Regions from separate parts of the Thermoanaerobacter sp. YS13 genome, predicted to be linked through region 4. Evidence: riboswitches for the same ligand, from Rfam matches in the RefSeq annotation. Region 4 holds a riboswitch; each other region holds the start of a gene.

The links. Region 4 has a riboswitch for cobalamin ahead of metE (5-methyltetrahydropteroyltriglutamate--homocysteine S-methyltransferase). Riboswitches for the same ligand answer to the same signal wherever they lie in the genome.
Region 1: another riboswitch for cobalamin. It lies ahead of THYS13_RS05410 (ribonucleoside triphosphate reductase); the one in region 4 lies ahead of metE (5-methyltetrahydropteroyltriglutamate--homocysteine S-methyltransferase).
Region 2: another riboswitch for cobalamin. It lies ahead of THYS13_RS07990 (energy-coupling factor ABC transporter permease); the one in region 4 lies ahead of metE (5-methyltetrahydropteroyltriglutamate--homocysteine S-methyltransferase).
Region 3: another riboswitch for cobalamin. It lies ahead of THYS13_RS08135 (ABC transporter substrate-binding protein); the one in region 4 lies ahead of metE (5-methyltetrahydropteroyltriglutamate--homocysteine S-methyltransferase).

What each region holds. Positions count from the first base shown of each region.
Region 1 is NZ_JOOI01000001.1:1,050,032-1,054,276, forward strand. Features, by position in the region: gene THYS13_RS05405 (anaerobic ribonucleoside-triphosphate reductase activating protein) at 1-100, opposite strand, end outside; gene THYS13_RS05410 (ribonucleoside triphosphate reductase) at 97-2,175, opposite strand; cobalamin riboswitch at 2,281-2,500, opposite strand; gene THYS13_RS05415 (Fur family transcriptional regulator) at 2,608-3,075, opposite strand; partial or broken gene THYS13_RS05420 (DUF1847 domain-containing protein) at 3,189-3,572, opposite strand; gene tsaA (tRNA (N6-threonylcarbamoyladenosine(37)-N6)-methyltransferase TrmO) at 3,681-4,097, opposite strand; gene THYS13_RS05430 (ABC transporter ATP-binding protein) at 4,120-4,245, opposite strand, start outside.
Region 2 is NZ_JOOI01000002.1:21,699-25,943, reverse strand. Features, by position in the region: gene hemL (glutamate-1-semialdehyde 2,1-aminomutase) at 1-1,159, shown strand, start outside; cobalamin riboswitch at 1,203-1,454, shown strand; gene THYS13_RS07990 (energy-coupling factor ABC transporter permease) at 1,590-2,321, shown strand; gene THYS13_RS07985 (energy-coupling factor ABC transporter substrate-binding protein) at 2,318-2,611, shown strand; gene cbiQ (cobalt ECF transporter T component CbiQ) at 2,598-3,365, shown strand; gene THYS13_RS07975 (energy-coupling factor ABC transporter ATP-binding protein) at 3,369-4,199, shown strand; gene THYS13_RS07970 (slipin family protein) at 4,230-4,245, opposite strand, start outside.
Region 3 is NZ_JOOI01000002.1:47,558-51,802, forward strand. Features, by position in the region: gene THYS13_RS08125 (ABC transporter ATP-binding protein) at 1-95, opposite strand, end outside; gene THYS13_RS08130 (iron ABC transporter permease) at 100-1,092, opposite strand; gene THYS13_RS08135 (ABC transporter substrate-binding protein) at 1,094-2,041, opposite strand; cobalamin riboswitch at 2,155-2,347, opposite strand; gene THYS13_RS08140 (class I SAM-dependent RNA methyltransferase) at 2,635-3,768, opposite strand; gene THYS13_RS08145 (YgcG family protein) at 3,848-4,245, opposite strand, start outside.
Region 4 is NZ_JOOI01000001.1:417,941-422,185, reverse strand. Features, by position in the region: gene metE (5-methyltetrahydropteroyltriglutamate--homocysteine S-methyltransferase) at 1-2,133, opposite strand, end outside; cobalamin riboswitch at 2,422-2,630, opposite strand; gene THYS13_RS02130 (CD1247 N-terminal domain-containing protein) at 2,794-3,261, opposite strand; gene efp (elongation factor P) at 3,309-3,866, opposite strand; gene THYS13_RS02120 (Xaa-Pro peptidase family protein) at 3,885-4,245, opposite strand, start outside.

The DNA of each region.
Region 1 (4,245 bases), 630 kb from region 4:
GGCAGTAAGGACACTTAAAATTGCAGCCACTTACGAAAACAGTGGCTGCAATTTTCCCTGGGAAATCAGCAAAAGAAACAGGCATAAAATCGTACATCATACAACAAATTCCTTTCTGTCCTTAAACTCTTTTTTCTTTCCTTCATTCCAATTCTTTACTGGCCTATAATATCCAACTACGCGGCTGTAAACCTCACATTCTTTCCCACAGTAAGGACATTCAAAATGTTCCCCAGAAATATACCCATGGTCTTCACAGATTGAAAAAGTTGGAGTTATAGTGTAATAAGGAATTCTATAATTATAAGCTATTTTTTTGACTAGAGCTTTGCAGGTAGTAACATCATTTATACTCTCTCCAATAAATCCGTGAAATACTGTACCTCCTGTGTATTTTGTTTGTAACTCTTCTTGTAAGTCTAAAGCAGTAAATATATCTTCCGTAAAGTCTACAGGAAGCTGTGTTGAATTTGTATAGTAAGGCACATCGCTACCTGCAGTTATTATATCGGGGAATAATTCTTTATCTTTTTTAGCCAATCTATAGGAAGCTCCTTCTGCAGGGGAGGCTTCTAAATTGTACATGAAATTAGATTCTAATTGATATTGTTCTAATTTATGCCTCATAAAATCTAATACTTCAAGTGCAAATTTCCTTCCCTCTTCACTGGCTATGCTTATTCCCATGAAATTTAATAGTGCTTCATTCATTCCAATGAGTCCTATCGTGTTAAAATGGTTTTGCCAGTAAAATCCAAATCTCTTTTTTATATCTCTTAAGTAAAATTTTGAATAAGGATACAATCCCATTTCAGTCATCTTCTCTAAAATTTCTCTTTTTATTTCAAGGCTTGTTTTTGCAATATCCATAAGTCTTTCTAACCTTTGGAAAAACTCTTCTTTTGATTTAGATAAATATCCAATTCTTGGCATATTTATTGTTACAACTCCTATTGAACCTGTAAGAGGATTTGCTCCAAAAAGCCCTCCTCCACGCTTTCTTAATTCTCTGTTATCCAACCTCAACCGACAGCACATCGACCTCACATCATTGGGATCTAAATCACTATTTACAAAATTACTAAAATAGGGTAAACCATACTTCGCAGTCATTTCCATTATTTTATTTATGACAGGACTATTCCAGTCAAAATTTTTAGTTATATTATAAGTAGGTATTGGAAAAGTAAATATCCTACCACTGGCATCTCCTTCCATCATAACTTCTGCAAATGCTATATTTAACATGTCCATTTCTTTTTGAAATTCTTTATATGTTTTATCCATCAATTGACCACCAATTATAACAGGTTCATCTGCCATAATCTCTGGTACCACAAGATCCATAGTTATGTTTGTAAAAGGAGTTTGAAATCCTACTCTAGTTGGAACATTTATGTTAAATATAAACTCCTGTAAAGCCTGTTTGACCTCTTTGTAAGAAAGATTATCGTAATATATAAAAGGTGCCAAATAGGTATCAAAATTAGAAAAAGCTTGTGCACCGGCTGCTTCCCCTTGAAGTGTATAAAAAAAATTGACAATCTGTCCAAGAGCAGACCTAAAGTGCTTTGGAGGTTTGCTTTGAACTTTCCCCTCTACCCCTGTAAAACCAGAAAGCAGTAAATCTCTTAAATCCCATCCACAGCAATACACAGATAAAAGGCCTAAGTCATGAATGTGCAAATCTCCATTTACATGGGCATCTCTAACTTCTGGAGGATATATTTTGTTTAACCAGTAATGAGCTGTTATCGTACTAGAGATATGATTATTTAAACCTTGAAGTGAATAACTCATATTGCTATTTTCATTTACTCTCCAATCTTGTTTCCCTATGTATTCATCTACCATTTTTTCAATATCCATAAACATTTTTTTAAATTCTCTTATCTCTTGATGCTGTTTTCTGTACAAAATATAGGCCTTTGACGCTTTAGCATAACCATGCTTTATTAAGTATTGCTCTACAATATCTTGAATCTGCTCTATACTGGCTATTCCTTCTAAATTATTTTCTACGTACTCTGTCACTTCATCTGCTATTTCAAGGGCATCTTTGTATTCCCCTTCTTCCACTGCCTTAAAAGCTTTGTATATAGCATTTGCAATCTTTATCTTATCAAACTCAACTTCCCTTCCATCTCTTTTTATAACCTTCATAGCAATTTTCATGATTTTAAACCTCCATTCTTTTGTAAAAATAATTAACCCCCTTAACTTCTACGTCAAGTTAAGAGGTGTGCAAAAGTACCTCACCTCCTCTATCGACCGTAGAGCAAGTGTAATACAAATACAGGCAGGTCTCCTGACTTAGGTTCATCACTCTTTACGCCTTCCCACCTTTCAAACATCGGGGACGGTTCCTTTTGTTTGAACAGACAGTGGCATATTGTAAAGAGCTCACCATCACAGTGGCGGGACCGTGCAGGATTCTCACCTGCTTCCCTTTTAACCCAATTTCCCTTTGAAATTGGGCACCTGTATCTGTGTATATTCTATTTTGCACAAAATCTAGTATATTATTTATTAATACCCTCAATATATAGTATACCACTGCTTTCTTGCATTGTCAATATAAAAAATAAAATAGGCAATTATTTTTGCCTATTTTAAATCATTTTTTATAGTCCTTTTACAATTACTGCATATTCCATAAAAATTCAATTCTCCATAATACACATCAAAGCCATATTTTTTATCTATCATTTTTATATACTTTACCAAATCTGGGCTGTAATATTCGTCTATACTACCACAATATTTGCAAATTAAATGACCGTGAATCTTTTTTTTATTAAACATTTTAAGTTCATAGTATTTTTTGTTTTCTATTATATTTTCTGATAATATTCCCTTGCCTACAAAAATTCTTAAATTCCTATAAAGAGTTGCTACACCATAATGGGACCATTCTTTCCTAACTTCCTCAAGGAGTGTATCAAAATCAAAATGAATATTAGGGCTCTTCAAAAATACCTCTATCAAAATTTGGCGTTTCTCCGTTATCTTTAAGCCACTTGCTTTCAATGTTTTTATTATTAATGACATCAAATCGTTTTTGTTTTTATCCATCATAGACCACCATATTTTTAACATATGTTCAATTTAAATATACACCTTTTATTGACATATGTCAATAAAAAAAGAGGCTTCATACAAAAAGCCTAATGCCTCTTTCCACTAAATTACACATTAACAGCTTCTAATCCTTTTACAGGACAATGAGCGTATTTTCTGTCCTTTGCCACCAGTGTTGTAACTAGTCCTTTAGAATATTTATTAAAAAGTATATCATGGCCTACGCAAAGACCTATTACTACATTAAGTTCTGTGTTTTCTTGGTTCATTATCTCTGCCTGTGTTATAGGATTGCAAGTAGCAACAAACCCCTCTTTATCTTTTTGAATGTCTATATCTTCTATATCAATAGAACCGACTTTACAACAAACAGGAACAATTTTTAAATCATACTGTTCTAATAATTTTACAAATTGTTTCGCCTCTTTACTCATAGAATAACAAAATGCAACGCCAATATTTTTAAATCCCATCTGCTTAATAAACTGTAAAGGGGGTTATTCTTCAAAGCAATCTATACAGACCTTTTTCCCCTCCTTAAATCTTATCTCATTCTCCGTAGCGTATTGCCACATATTTTAACTGTATTGAAGGGTATATTACAATGTATCCTCTGGACCTTTTATGCTGTCAATTTCATAAACATAAGGCTTTATATCCAGTATAGGACTTCCATCTAAGGCATCCACACCTTTCACATAAAGTTTATTTCTTTCAATTTTTACAATGTCAGCCACACAAAAAGCTATAGGGTTTGGCCTTGAAGGGGAACGAGTGGCAAATACTCCTTTTACCTCCGGCCCCCATGGAGTGACAGTTTTTATGACATCTCTTTTCCCTAAATGGCACCAGTAAAGAACTATTATGTGCTTTTTACTCTCTATATCATGAAGCCCGTCTTGAAACTCAGGGTATATTTCCAACACTGCTTCCTTATCGCTCACCCTCCCTTGATGAGGCGCTTCCCCTCTCTTTTTATAAGGACTGTGTATCACACCTATAGATATCAATTCCACGGCAATTACCCCTTCCTTTCCGTTAAAGTGGAATGACAACGGGTACTCCTCGACAGGTTTCTACTGCAACAGGAATCCCATATACAGCCTCTATATTTTCTTCTGTCATGACTTCTATTCCACCATAGGCAAAAATGGTATTATCTTT
Region 2 (4,245 bases), on a different contig from region 4:
ATACATAGACTACGTTCTTTCATGGGGACCGCTAATACTTGGGCATTCACATCCACAGGTGATAGAAGCTATTAAAAAACAAACACAACTGGGTACCAGTTTTGGAGCCTGTACAGAGTTGGAAGTCAAGATGGCAGAAAAAATAATTGAGGCTGTTCCATCTGTAGAAGTTGTCAGAATGGTGAATTCAGGCACAGAAGCCACTATGAGTGCGATAAGATTGGCAAGGGGATATACGGGCAGAGACATCATTGTAAAATTTGAAGGATGTTATCACGGACATTCTGACAGCCTGCTTATAAAAGCAGGGTCAGGTGCACTTACTTTCGGAATGCCTGATTCAAAGGGCGTAACAAACGAGATAGCAAAGAACACAATTATAGCTAGATATAATGATATCAAAATGGTAGAAGATATTTTTGAAATGTACGGTGAGAACATCGCTGCTGTCATTGTAGAGCCTATTGCAGGTAATATGGGTACAGTTTTACCTGAAGAGGGATTTTTAAAGGTATTGAGAGAGATTACTGCAAAGTATAAATCACTTTTAATTTTTGATGAAGTGATGACAGGTTTTAGAGTGTCTTATTCAGGGGCACAAGGACTTTACAACATTATGCCTGATATTACTACGCTTGGTAAAATTATTGGTGGAGGTCTTCCTGTTGGTGCCTATGGAGGAAAGGAAGAGATTATGAGAATGATTTCTCCTGATGGACCGGTGTATCAAGCAGGGACTTTGTCTGGTAATCCTCTAGCAATGACAGCAGGCTTTGAGACTTTAAAAATATTATCTGAAACTTCCAATATTTATGAAGAGTTAGACAAGAAAGCAGAAAAATTGTGTAAGGGGCTAAAAGAAAGCATGGTTCAAAATGGAATTGATGTTACAATAAATAGAATAGGCAGCATGATGTGTATGTTTTTTACGAATGATGAAGTAAAAGACTATAATTCTGCTTTAAAATCAAACACTGGTGTGTATGCTGCATATTTTAAAGAAATGCTGAAAAGGGGTGTGTACCTGCCTCCTTCTCAATTTGAGACCTTCTTTTTATCAATGGCTCATACAGAGGAGGATATTGAAAAAACAATTGAGGCTAGTTTTGAAGTTGCAAAAATTATAAGTAAGCAATACAAGGACATTTCTATTCATTGACAACCTATTTATAAAATGATATCCTTTATTTAAAGGGAGAATTGAATAACATGCAAATACAGGTGCCCAATTTTGGAATCCAAATTGGGTTAAAAGGGAAGCAGGTGAGAATCCTGCACGGTCCCGCCACTGTGATGGTGAGCTCTTTACATTATGCCACTGTCTGTCACTCAGCGGAGCACGAATTTAACAAATTATATTTCGTATAAAAACATGCTCCGCTGAGTGACGGATGGGAAGGCGTAAAGAGCGATGAACCTAAGTCAGGAGACCTGCCTGTATTTGTGACACACTTACTCTACGGTCGATAGAGGGGGTGTTATAAAGGGATAAGTATGTATTTTTTACCTCTTAACGCCGTTGGTAAGTTAAGAGGTTTTATTTTTACCTAAATTTTATAAAAAAAGAGGTGTTTGGTGTGAAAAAATGGATGTTGTTAACAGCATTTGCATTGCTTTTAATAGCTCCACAAATTGCCTATTCAATGCATATAATGGAAGGTTTTCTACCTCTTAAATGGTGTATAATATGGGATATAGCTTCTTTGCCTTTTGTGGTTATAGGACTTATAGCGATAAACAAAAAAGTAAAAGAGAATCCAAAACTTAAGATGCTTTTGGGTTTTGCAGGTGCTTTTGCATTTGTCCTTTCAGCACTTAAAATCCCTTCAGTTACTGGAAGTTGTTCACACCCAACCGGTGTAGGACTTGGAGCTATACTCTTTGGACCTTTTGCTATGAGCGTTTTAGGCCTTATAGTCCTTTTGTTTCAGGCATTACTTTTGGCCCATGGCGGCATAACGACTTTGGGCGCTAATACATTTTCCATGGCCATAGTAGGGCCAATTGCTTCCTATTATATATTTAAAGGGGTAAAAAAAGCAGGTGGTCCAAATTGGCTTGCAGTATTTTTAGCTGCCTCAATTGGGGATTTGCTTACATATGTGACTACCTCCTTCCAACTTGCTATTGCTTTCCCTGCTGAAGTAGGCGGCTTTACAACCTCATTTTTAAAATTCATGGGGATATTTGCAGTGACACAGGTACCTTTGGCGATAAGTGAGGGGCTTTTAACTGTGCTCGTAATCAATATGCTAACTGCCTACAGTAAAGAAGAACTCATTGAACTTAAGGTTTTAGAGAAAGAAGGTAAGGCAATATGAAGGATAAAAAGTTTTTAATGAAGAATTTGATATTGGGCTTGTTGGTTATTTTACTGGTGGTGTTTCCCCTTGTTACTATTAAAAATGCTGAATTTGCTGGTGCAGATGACAGGGCGACAGAAGCTATTGCTCAGGTAGACAAAAATTACAAGCCATGGTTTAAACCAATTTGGGAGCCACCAAGTGGAGAAATTGAAAGCCTTTTGTTTGCCTTACAGGCTGCAATTGGTGCAGGCTTTTTGGGATATTATATAGGTGTTGCGAAGGGGAGAAAAAATGCTAATAGATAGTTATGCTTATACCAACAGGATGTACAATGTACATCCTGTTGAAAAACTTTTATTTGCTTTTTTGACTATGATTTTATGCTTTGAATTTGATGCCTATACAAATATTGCAGTAATTATTTTGATATTTGTGATAACTGTATTTAAAGCGAAAATTCCAGCAAAAGTGTACATTAAGCTTATGTTAATTCCCTTTTCTTTTTTGATAATAAGCATAATAACACTTATCATAAATGTGATAGGGAATAAAAGTGCTGCATTAATAAGCTTTAATATTTTTGGGGTAACTTTAGGAATTACTGCACAAGGCATTAATACTGCTGTTATTTTATTCTTTAGAGCTTTAGCAATAGTGTCTTGCTTATATTTTCTTGTACTCACTACTCCTGTGGTTGACATTATAAATATCTTAAAGAAATTGAAAATTCCATCGCTGTTTTTAGAGTTGCTTCAATTAATTTATAGGTTTATATTTGTTTTAACGCAAGCTGCTAATGAGATCTATATATCTCAAAATTCAAGGTTGGGATATGCCACATTAAAAAATGGCTACAGGTCTTTAGGACTTTTGATATTCTCTCTTTTTATTAAGTCCTACAAAAATTCAGAGGATTTATATGTGACTTTAGAGGCAAGAGGTTATAATGGAGAGATAAAAGTCCTCAGCAAAGATTACAAATTTTGTTATAAAAATATAATATTTATTGCTTTGATAGAACTAATTTTAATAAGCGCATCAATGCTTTTAGGAAGGTGAACTATGAAAGAGCAGTTTATATTAGAAGCTATAAATATTACTTTTGAGTACAGCGACGGTACAAAAGCTTTGAATGAAGTAAATATGTCGATAGAGGAAGGTAAAAAGATTGCAGTTTTAGGTCCAAACGGTGCAGGCAAGACAACACTGTTTTTGCACTTCAATGGGATTTTGAAACCCAAATCAGGGAAAATATTATACAAAGGTGAAGAGATAAATTACAGTCATAGCGAACTTGTAAAACTTAGAAAGAACGTTGGTATTGTTTTTCAAAATCCTGACATACAGCTTTTCTCTGCCAGTGTATACCAAGAAATTTCTTTTGGCCCTATGAACTTAGGTTATCCAGAAAATATAGTAAAAGAGAAAGTTAAAAACGCCATGAAAGAAACGAGAATTATTGATTTAAAAGACAAGCCTACCCATTTTTTAAGCTATGGGCAGAAAAAAAGCGTCTCAATAGCTGATATTATAGTTATGGAGCCTGAAGTTATTATATTGGATGAGCCAACAGTTTATTTAGATCCTAAGCATGTTCAAGAGGTTATGGGTTTATTTGACAAATTGGTTGAAGAGGGAAAGACAATTATTTTATCAACTCATGATGTGGACTTTGCTTATTCATGGGCTGACTATATATATGTCATGAAGAATGGAAAAGTTGTTGCAAAAGGCGAACCCACAGTTGTCTTTGCTAATGCAAAAGAACTTGATTGCAGTGATTTGAGAAAGCCTATGCTTTTAGAGATATATGAAATTTTAAAAGAAAAAGGGATTATAAACGGAAGTAATATACCAAAAAATATAGAGGAATTAAAGAAGTGTATAAAATAATAAAGCTGCTGAAAACTCAGCAGCTTAAAACTATTCATTTTTACTT
Region 3 (4,245 bases), on a different contig from region 4:
ATCACTATGCTTTTATTTATGGTGAAATCTATCCCTCTTAAAACTTCCCTTTCCCCATAAGAAAAATGTAATTTATCTACCTGTAAAATTGCCATATCATCACATTCCTTCACTTTTTTGTTTGCTCTTTATTAACAGATACAAAAAGAATGGCCCTCCAAATGCCGCAGTAATTATCCCAATTGGAATTTCCATTGGTTTTAAAATAACTCGTGCTAATAAGTCTGCAAAAGTTAAAAATATCGCTCCCGATATAGCACTAAAAGGTACAAGAATTCTATTGTCAGGTCCTACAATAAGCCTTGATATATGAGGCACAATAAGTCCTACAAAACCTATAATTCCTCCAACTGATACAGCTGTTGCAGTAACCAATGACCCTGTCACAAGAATTATTTTTTTGACCAATTCTGTGTTGACACCTAAATGTTCGGCAACCTCTTCTCCTGTCAATATCGCATTTACATCCCTTGAAAATACATACATAACAAAAGAACCAATCAATATAACAGGAGTAGAAAAGACCACACCATTCCAGTTTATGAGGCTAAATCCTCCCATAGTCCAAAAAACAATTCGAGAAAACTCATCATGATTTAAAAGCATCATGAGAGAAATAATTGCAGACATAAAAGCACTTATGGCTATACCCGCCAATAACATTGTAGTCATAGATACTCTTGTCCCAGTTTTAGAAATAGTGTATACGAAAAATACAGTCATTAAAGAAGTAATAAATGCCATAAAACTAAGTCCAAATATTCCAAGTCCTAATATTATCGCAATAGTAGCACCAAAAGCCGCTCCTGATGATATACCCAAAACATAAGGGTCTGCCATTGAATTTCTCAAAAGTCCTTGAAAAAACGCTCCTACAACCGAAAGCCCCATTCCTACAACTGTAGATTCAACAACTCTTGGAAGTCTTAAATTAAGGATTATCGTCCTAGAGGTTTCACTTCCCCCTCCTAAAAAAACATTTAAAATTTCCTGCAGGGGTATTTTTACCGCCCCTGCAGAAATTGATAAAATCATGGTAAAGATAAGCAGTAAAAAGGCTGTACCAAAATATATGCCTCTTTTGAATTTCACTTTACTTAAATGCCTCCGGATGTAAGAATTTTGCAATTTCTTCAAGTCCTAAAACAATTCTATTAGAAGCTCTTGATATTATGTCATCATTGCTTATCACAAATATCTTGTCATTTTTAACAGCATTTGTGTCTTTGTATCCTGCCATATTTTTGATGTCTTTTACATTTCCTGCATGAGGAGATGTTATTATCACATCAGGATTTTTCTTGACTAATTCTTCTACGCTGTACTGCGCCCAGCCATTTACATCCTCTGCAACGTTTTTGCCACCTGCAAGGTTTATAAGCTCATCAATAAATGTGCCTTTACCTGCTGTCCAGTTTCCGTCAAGAGAGACCAGATAAAATACGCTGACTTTCGGAAGGTCCTTGACTTTGTCATTTATTTCTTTTATTTTATCTTGCATTTGTTTAATTAACTCTTCGCCTTTTTTCTCAGTTCCTGTTATTTGACCTATTATTCTTATAGACTGGTATATCTGGTCAATATTTTTTGCCTCCAACATTACAACAGGGATACCCATCTTTTCTAAAGATTCCATCTGCTCTTTGCCTGAAAGAGTGGAAGCAAAAATTATATCAGGTTTTTGAGCAGTAATCGCTTCTACATTTGGCCCTTTAAATCCCCCCACTTTGGGTACATCCTTGACCTCAGGTGGATAATTATCAAAGTCTGTAACACCCACAACCTTATTTCCTGCTCCTAAAGCATATATAAGCTCTGTTGTAGAAGGTGCAAGAGAAACTATTCTTTGAGGTTTTTTGTCTATAGTTACTTCTCTTCCCAAAAAATCAGTAACCTTTAAAGGAAACTGAGTTTTTACGGTTTCAGTTGCTGTTTGAGAAGTGTTTTCTGGTTTAGTAGCAATGTTTGTTGAACAAGCCGCCAGTGAAAACATCAAAGCAAATATTACCAATAAAGCAAGTAAACCTTTAAATTTTCTCATAAGTACCCTCCTAATTTAAATTTTTCAAGTATCAAAAAAAGCCTACCCCATGGAGGTAGACCTTTTTGCCAAAATTAAGCATAAAAATTCCATTCCACCTTCCCTCCGAAGGCGAACTTCCGAAATCTTATGGCAGGTCTCCTGGCTCGCGATTCATCTTCCACCCTGCCTTCCCACCCGGCACATTTCTTGAGTGCCAAGCAGTGGCTTATTAGGGCTTCATCCTCGCTCACAGTAGCGGGGGCTGCAGCGGATTTTCACCGCTTTCCCTTTTAACTTCTCAAGACCATAAGATTTTTTGTATTCACTTGTACACCTATATTTTACATCTACTTATCATTTAAGTCAATTCCCTTGTTCATGACTATCTATTTACCTTGAAAAATATGTATCAAGTTTCTTATATAATAGAGTCAAGGATATCTCCTCTAAGAGAACCAATGAGCGATTCAATGCGCTCAACATCTACAGCATAATTAGCATGTATATTCTTTTGCTTTCTTCCTCACTGCATTATCCATAACTCCACCACCAATTTTTATCGATAATCTTATATTTTATTATAACCCTCACATAGAAAAACTCAATAAAAATTAGTTTTCTGGTTTTGGTCCGTAATACTGATAATAGTAAGCTTTTAACATGCCATTGTAAAGCTTTCTTTTTTTAGAAGCCTCTCTTCCAAAGAGTTTCTCAAATCTTTCATGGGAAGTCAGTATATAAAAAGACCACGTATCAAGTTTTTTGAAAACTTTTCCCATTTCTTTATAAAGTTTTTCTACTTCCTTTAATTCCCCCATCCTTTCACCATAAGGAGGATTGCATATTATAACACCATATTTATCATCTGTTTTTAAATCTTTTAATGAGATATTTTCAAAAGTTATGTATTTCTCTACACCAGCTTTACGCGCATTGTCTTTTGACAATTTGATGGCGTTTTCGTCAATGTCATATCCTTTTATGTTTAAAGTTATATCTTTTTTAATAGCACCAACTGCTTCTTCTCTCGCTTCTTTCCATAATTTATTTGATATTCTCCACCATTTTTCGGAAACAAATTGTCGTTTTAAACCTGGTGCGAGATTTATTCCAATCATAGCTGCCTCGATCGGAATCGTCCCAGAGCCACAAAAAGGGTCTATCAAAGGTCTATCCGGTTTCCAAAAGCTCAGCATTATCATAGCAGCAGCCAAAGTTTCTCTCAAAGGTGCTTCATTGGATATGACTCTATAGCCTCTTTTGTGTAAACCGTCACCACTCGTGTCAATCATAAGTGTTACCTTGTCTTTCATTAATGAAAATTTTATTTTATAAGTTGCGCCGTTTTCTTCAAACCATTCTTTTTTGTATTTCTTCTTAAGCCTTTCCACAACAGCTTTTTTAACTATTGCCTGACAGTCAGACACGCTAAAAAGCTTGGATTTTATTGAATAACCCTCCACAGGAAACCTGCCATCTTCAGGTATCCAATCTTCCCAGGGAAGAGCCTTTGTACCTTCAAAAAGTTCTTCAAAAGTTGTGGCAGTAAATTCCCCTATTTTTACGTATATTCTCTCTGCCGTTCTAATCCAAAGGTTTGACCTGCATAAAGCCATCTCATCGCCTGCAAAAGTGACTTTTCCATTCTCTGCAGTGATATCTTTATACCCTAGCTCTTTTAGCTCTCTTGCAGTTATTGCTTCAACACCAAAAAGAGTAGATGCTATAAATTCTATTTTTGACATATTTTATCTCCCTTTACCTCTAAGTTTAACTAATTCAACCTTATTATATCACTTGCATCTATAAATATATATATCATTTTTAGCGGCTAGCTCCTCCACCGCCGGCAGAGCCTCCACCGAAGCCTCCACCGCCGAAGCCACCACCTCTAAAGCCTCCAAATCCTCCTGAGCCAAAGCTTCCTGGACCCCACCAGTTTCTTCTTATATTTCTTCCTCCTCTTCCAAAGATAATAAATATTAAGATGAGTATAATCACTACAGCAATATCTTCCCATGATATACCACTATCATTGCTACTTGTATTGACACTGTATTTGGAAGCATCCAATCCCTGAAGGTCTATATTGTACTCTTTTGCAACCCTTGAGGCTATAGCCATATAACCGGCGTATATGCCTTTAGAGTACTCGCCTTTTGCCCAAGAAGTTAAAACAAAATCGTCTAAAATCCTTCCTGCAACAGAATCCGGTATTGCCC
Region 4 (4,245 bases):
TATTAGTCTTTCCATTTCCTCTTTCGACACAATCCTTGGTGAATGAACATCAAAAACACCTGGTCCTACCTCAGCTTTTAAAGCGCTTTTCTTTATACTATCAAGTAAGGTAAAATCCGATTTTGCAGCTTCAAATGTGATGACATCCACATCCATCTTAGCAATTTCGTCTAATATGTCGTCAAAGTTGCTGTAGCACATATGAGTATGAATCTGTGTTTGTGGTTTTACTTTCGAACAGGTTAGCTTGAAAGCTCTTATTGCCCATGAAAGATATTCTTGATGATAGCAGCGTTTTAACGGTAACTTTTCAATTAGTGCTGGTTCGTCAATCTGAATAATTTTAATACCTGCTTTTTCAAGGTCCAACACCTCTTCCCTCATCGCCAGTGCTAATTGTAAAGCTACATTTTTTACTGAGATATCCTCTCTAACAAATGACCAATTGAGGATCGTAACAGGTCCCGTTAAAATTCCTTTTACAGGTTTCTTAGTGAGACTCTGGGCGTATTTTATATATTCAACTGTAATTGGCCTTTTTCTTTTGATGTCAGAAAATATAATTGGGGGCTTTACACACCTTGTACCATAGGATTGAACCCAGCCATTTTTTGTGATTATAAATCCTTCTAAGTTTTCACCAAAAAATTCAACCATATCGTTTCTTTCATACTCACCATGTACCAAAACATCTAATCCTATCTCTTCCTGAAGTTTTATAACTCTTTCAATTTTAGCCTTTAGGAAGGTATCATACTCTTCAAATGTTATCTCTTTATTTTTAAACTTGCTTCTTACTTGTCTTACATCTTTAGTTTGGGGGAAGGAGCCTATCGTGGTTGTAGGAAGGTTAGGAAGGTCAAATACTTCTTTTTGTACCTTAATTCTTTCTTCAAAGCTTGGTTTTCTCTCAAAATCATCATCTGTAAGGTTATTCACAACTGTGTTGATGTCTGAAAACTTCTTTGTACTCAATTCCTCAAAAAAGTGGATATTTTGAATATACAAACTATTTTTTGTGTACTCATGTTGATAAAATAAAGTATTTAGTTCAGAAAGTTCCATTAGTTTTTCTTCAGCAAATGCTAAATATTTCTTTTGGCTATCATCAAGCTGTGTTTCAAATTTTAGCGAATATGGAACAAACAATAGCGAACATGACGTCGAAATCACAATATTCTTTTTCTCAACAAAAGTAGATAAGGTATCTAAAATCTCAAGGCTTTCTTTGTAGTTGTTTTTAAATACGTTTCTCCCATTAACCACTCCCGCTATTATGAATTTATCTTTGGGATACCCAAATTTTTTAATAAGTCCTAAGTTGTATTTTCCATCAACAAAGTCAAGTCCGATCGCATCAAAATCAAGAGAAATTAATTTTTCATAGATGTCTCTAACATCCCCAAAGTAGGTTTGAAGGACAATTTTAAGATATCCTTTGTGACAAAGTAAGTTGCGATAAAAACTTAAGAAAAGTTCTATATCATTTTTTTGAAGGTCAGTAACAAGTATTGGCTCATCTATCTGTACAAATTCAACTCCTATACTTTCAAATGTTTCAATAATTTCAATATAAACAGTTAATAACTTCTCCCAAAAATTCTTGTCATAAATATCAACACCTGATTTTTTTGAAAGCATCAAAAATGTCAAAGGGCCAATTATAACAGGCTTTGTTTTTATCCCAATTGATAACGCTTCTGAAAATTCATTAAAAGGTTTTGTTGTAGAAAGCTTAAAAGAGGTTCTATCTGTAATTTCTGGTACAATATAATGATAGTTTGTAAAAAACCATTTTTTCATAGGCAAGGCTTTTAAGTCATATTTTTCATCCTGATACCCTTTTGCCAAAGCAAAGTAGGTATCAAGCTCATCTTTCCCGAGGTTTTTATACTCGTCAGGAATTGCATTTATAAGCATTGCATGATCTAAAAAAGTATCGTAAAACGAAAAATCATTTGAAGGAATTAAATCAATGCCATACTTTTTTTGGATTTTACAATGAGTTTCTTTTAAAACTCTTGAATTTTTAATAAGTTCATCTTTTAAAAGTTTCTTGTCAAGATATCCTTCAACCCACTTTTTAAGTTCTCTATTTTGTCCTATTCTTGGGAAACCAACAATAGAAATCATTTTAAGTTTTTAACCTCCTTGTTAAAATTTTTGATAATTATTATAAAAAATCTCTTCTTTTGTACATCATCATAAAATTCTTTTATTTTAATAATGTACATAAACAAAATGAGTCTTTACTACCAAGAAAAAACTTTGCATATCAAGGTAGTAAAGACTCATTTTTCTACTTAATACAGTTTTTTGCATAAGTATAGTTGTTAAAAAGGGTAACAAAGGATTTCAAAAAGACAACCTACAGGCCCCTCTTAGTCTTTACCACCTTAATTGCACTTCCCACCGAAGCCAATTAAGGCCTCTCAAGCAGGCAGGTCTCCTGGCTAGCAAGTCATCCTTGCCCATTACCTTCCCAGAAAGTGAGCCTTTTAAAAAGTCTTCATCTTTCCAGTGGCACAGAAACTGGGCTTGTCATTGCTCACAGTAGCGGGGGCTGCAGCGGATTTTCACCGCTTTCCCTATTAAGCTGCCATAGCAGCACCTGCTCAATAGTAAAGATAGTTTTTTAACATTGAATTTTTATACACAAAGGCTTTTTTACTTTTTATTTATGGATGTTTGCAAAATGTTTGCAAATTTGAATTAGAAGTTAAATAAAATGGTGTGTTGTTATAAACCCAAGTCCCATACCTATTAAACCACTAATTAGTGGGCATTTTTAAATTAATCTTCATCATCATCTACAATTTTCAAATTTTTTACTTTTAGGGTTTCATTGCAATGAGGACATACCAACTCCGCATCTTCATCTTCTAGAAGCTCTTCTTCCACACTCATCAACATATGGCAATGAGGACATTCTACTTCTACATACTCTTCATAATCCTCCTCTTCATCCTCATATTCCTCATCATCGTCATAATCATAATCATAGTCATGGTCGTCATCCTCATCCTCATAGTCCTCATCGCCATATATGTGGTTTTCAATTTCAGAAAGATCTTCATCTATTTCTCCCACATAATCATCTAATTCGGAATGGGAAGCTTCCAGCTCATTTATAGCATCTGCAAAATCCTCTAAAGTATCTAAAATTGCTAAAATTATTTTACCTTCTTTTGTGCTGTCATCTATCCCTAAGCCGTCTGCTAAACCTCTTAAGTAGGAAACCCTTTCATTTAAGTATTCCATATTCCACATACCTCCTTTACAAAATAGTATTTGACAAATTGCTGCGTTTATACCCTCTCTAAATATTCTCCAGTTCGAGTGTCAATTTTTATTTTGTCTCCAACGTTTATAAACAATGGGACTTGTATGACAGCACCAGTTTCTACAGTTGCCGGTTTGGAGCCACCCGTTGCAGTATCTCCTCTAAATCCAGGCTCCGTTTCTACAACTTCCAGCTCAACAAAAGTAGGGGGCTCAACAGAAAAGGCTTCGCCTTTATAGAACTTTACTGTAACAATCATATTTTCCTTTATGTATTTAATTGCATCCTCAACTTTATCATAATTTAAAGGAATTTGCTCATAAGTTTCTGTGTCCATAAAATAATAAAGTTCTCCATCATTGTACAAATACTGCATCTCTCTTCTTTCTATAACTGCTTCTTCAAACTTTTCTGTTGGGCTGAAAGTTTTCTCTATTACAGCTCCTGTCATAACATTTTTAAGTTTTGTCCTCACGAAAGCTGCACCTTTCCCTGGTTTAACATGCATAAAATCCACAACTGTAAAAACTTGTCCGTCAACCTCAATAGTTACTCCTTTTCTGAAATCACCAGCTGCTATCAAAAAAATCCCTCCATTGCTTTAGTTTAATTCAATTAAATATTTCGGTGATTTAGTTAAATTTATAACACCATCTTGTTTTAATAATACCATATCTTCGATTCTTACGCCACCAAAATCGGGAATATATATACCTGGTTCTACGGTAACAATTGCCCCTTCTTTTAAAATTTCTTCTTTTTTGGAGGATAAGCTAGGAGCTTCATGAACTTCAAGCCCTACTCCATGTCCTAAAGAGTGACTAAAATACTGTCCATAACCTTTTTCTTCAATAACAGACCTTGCTAACAAATCGGCCTCTTTTGACATAAGTCCTGCCTTTAAATTATTTATCGCTCTTTGCTGTGCTTCTAAAACTATGTTATATATCTCTTTTTGCTTC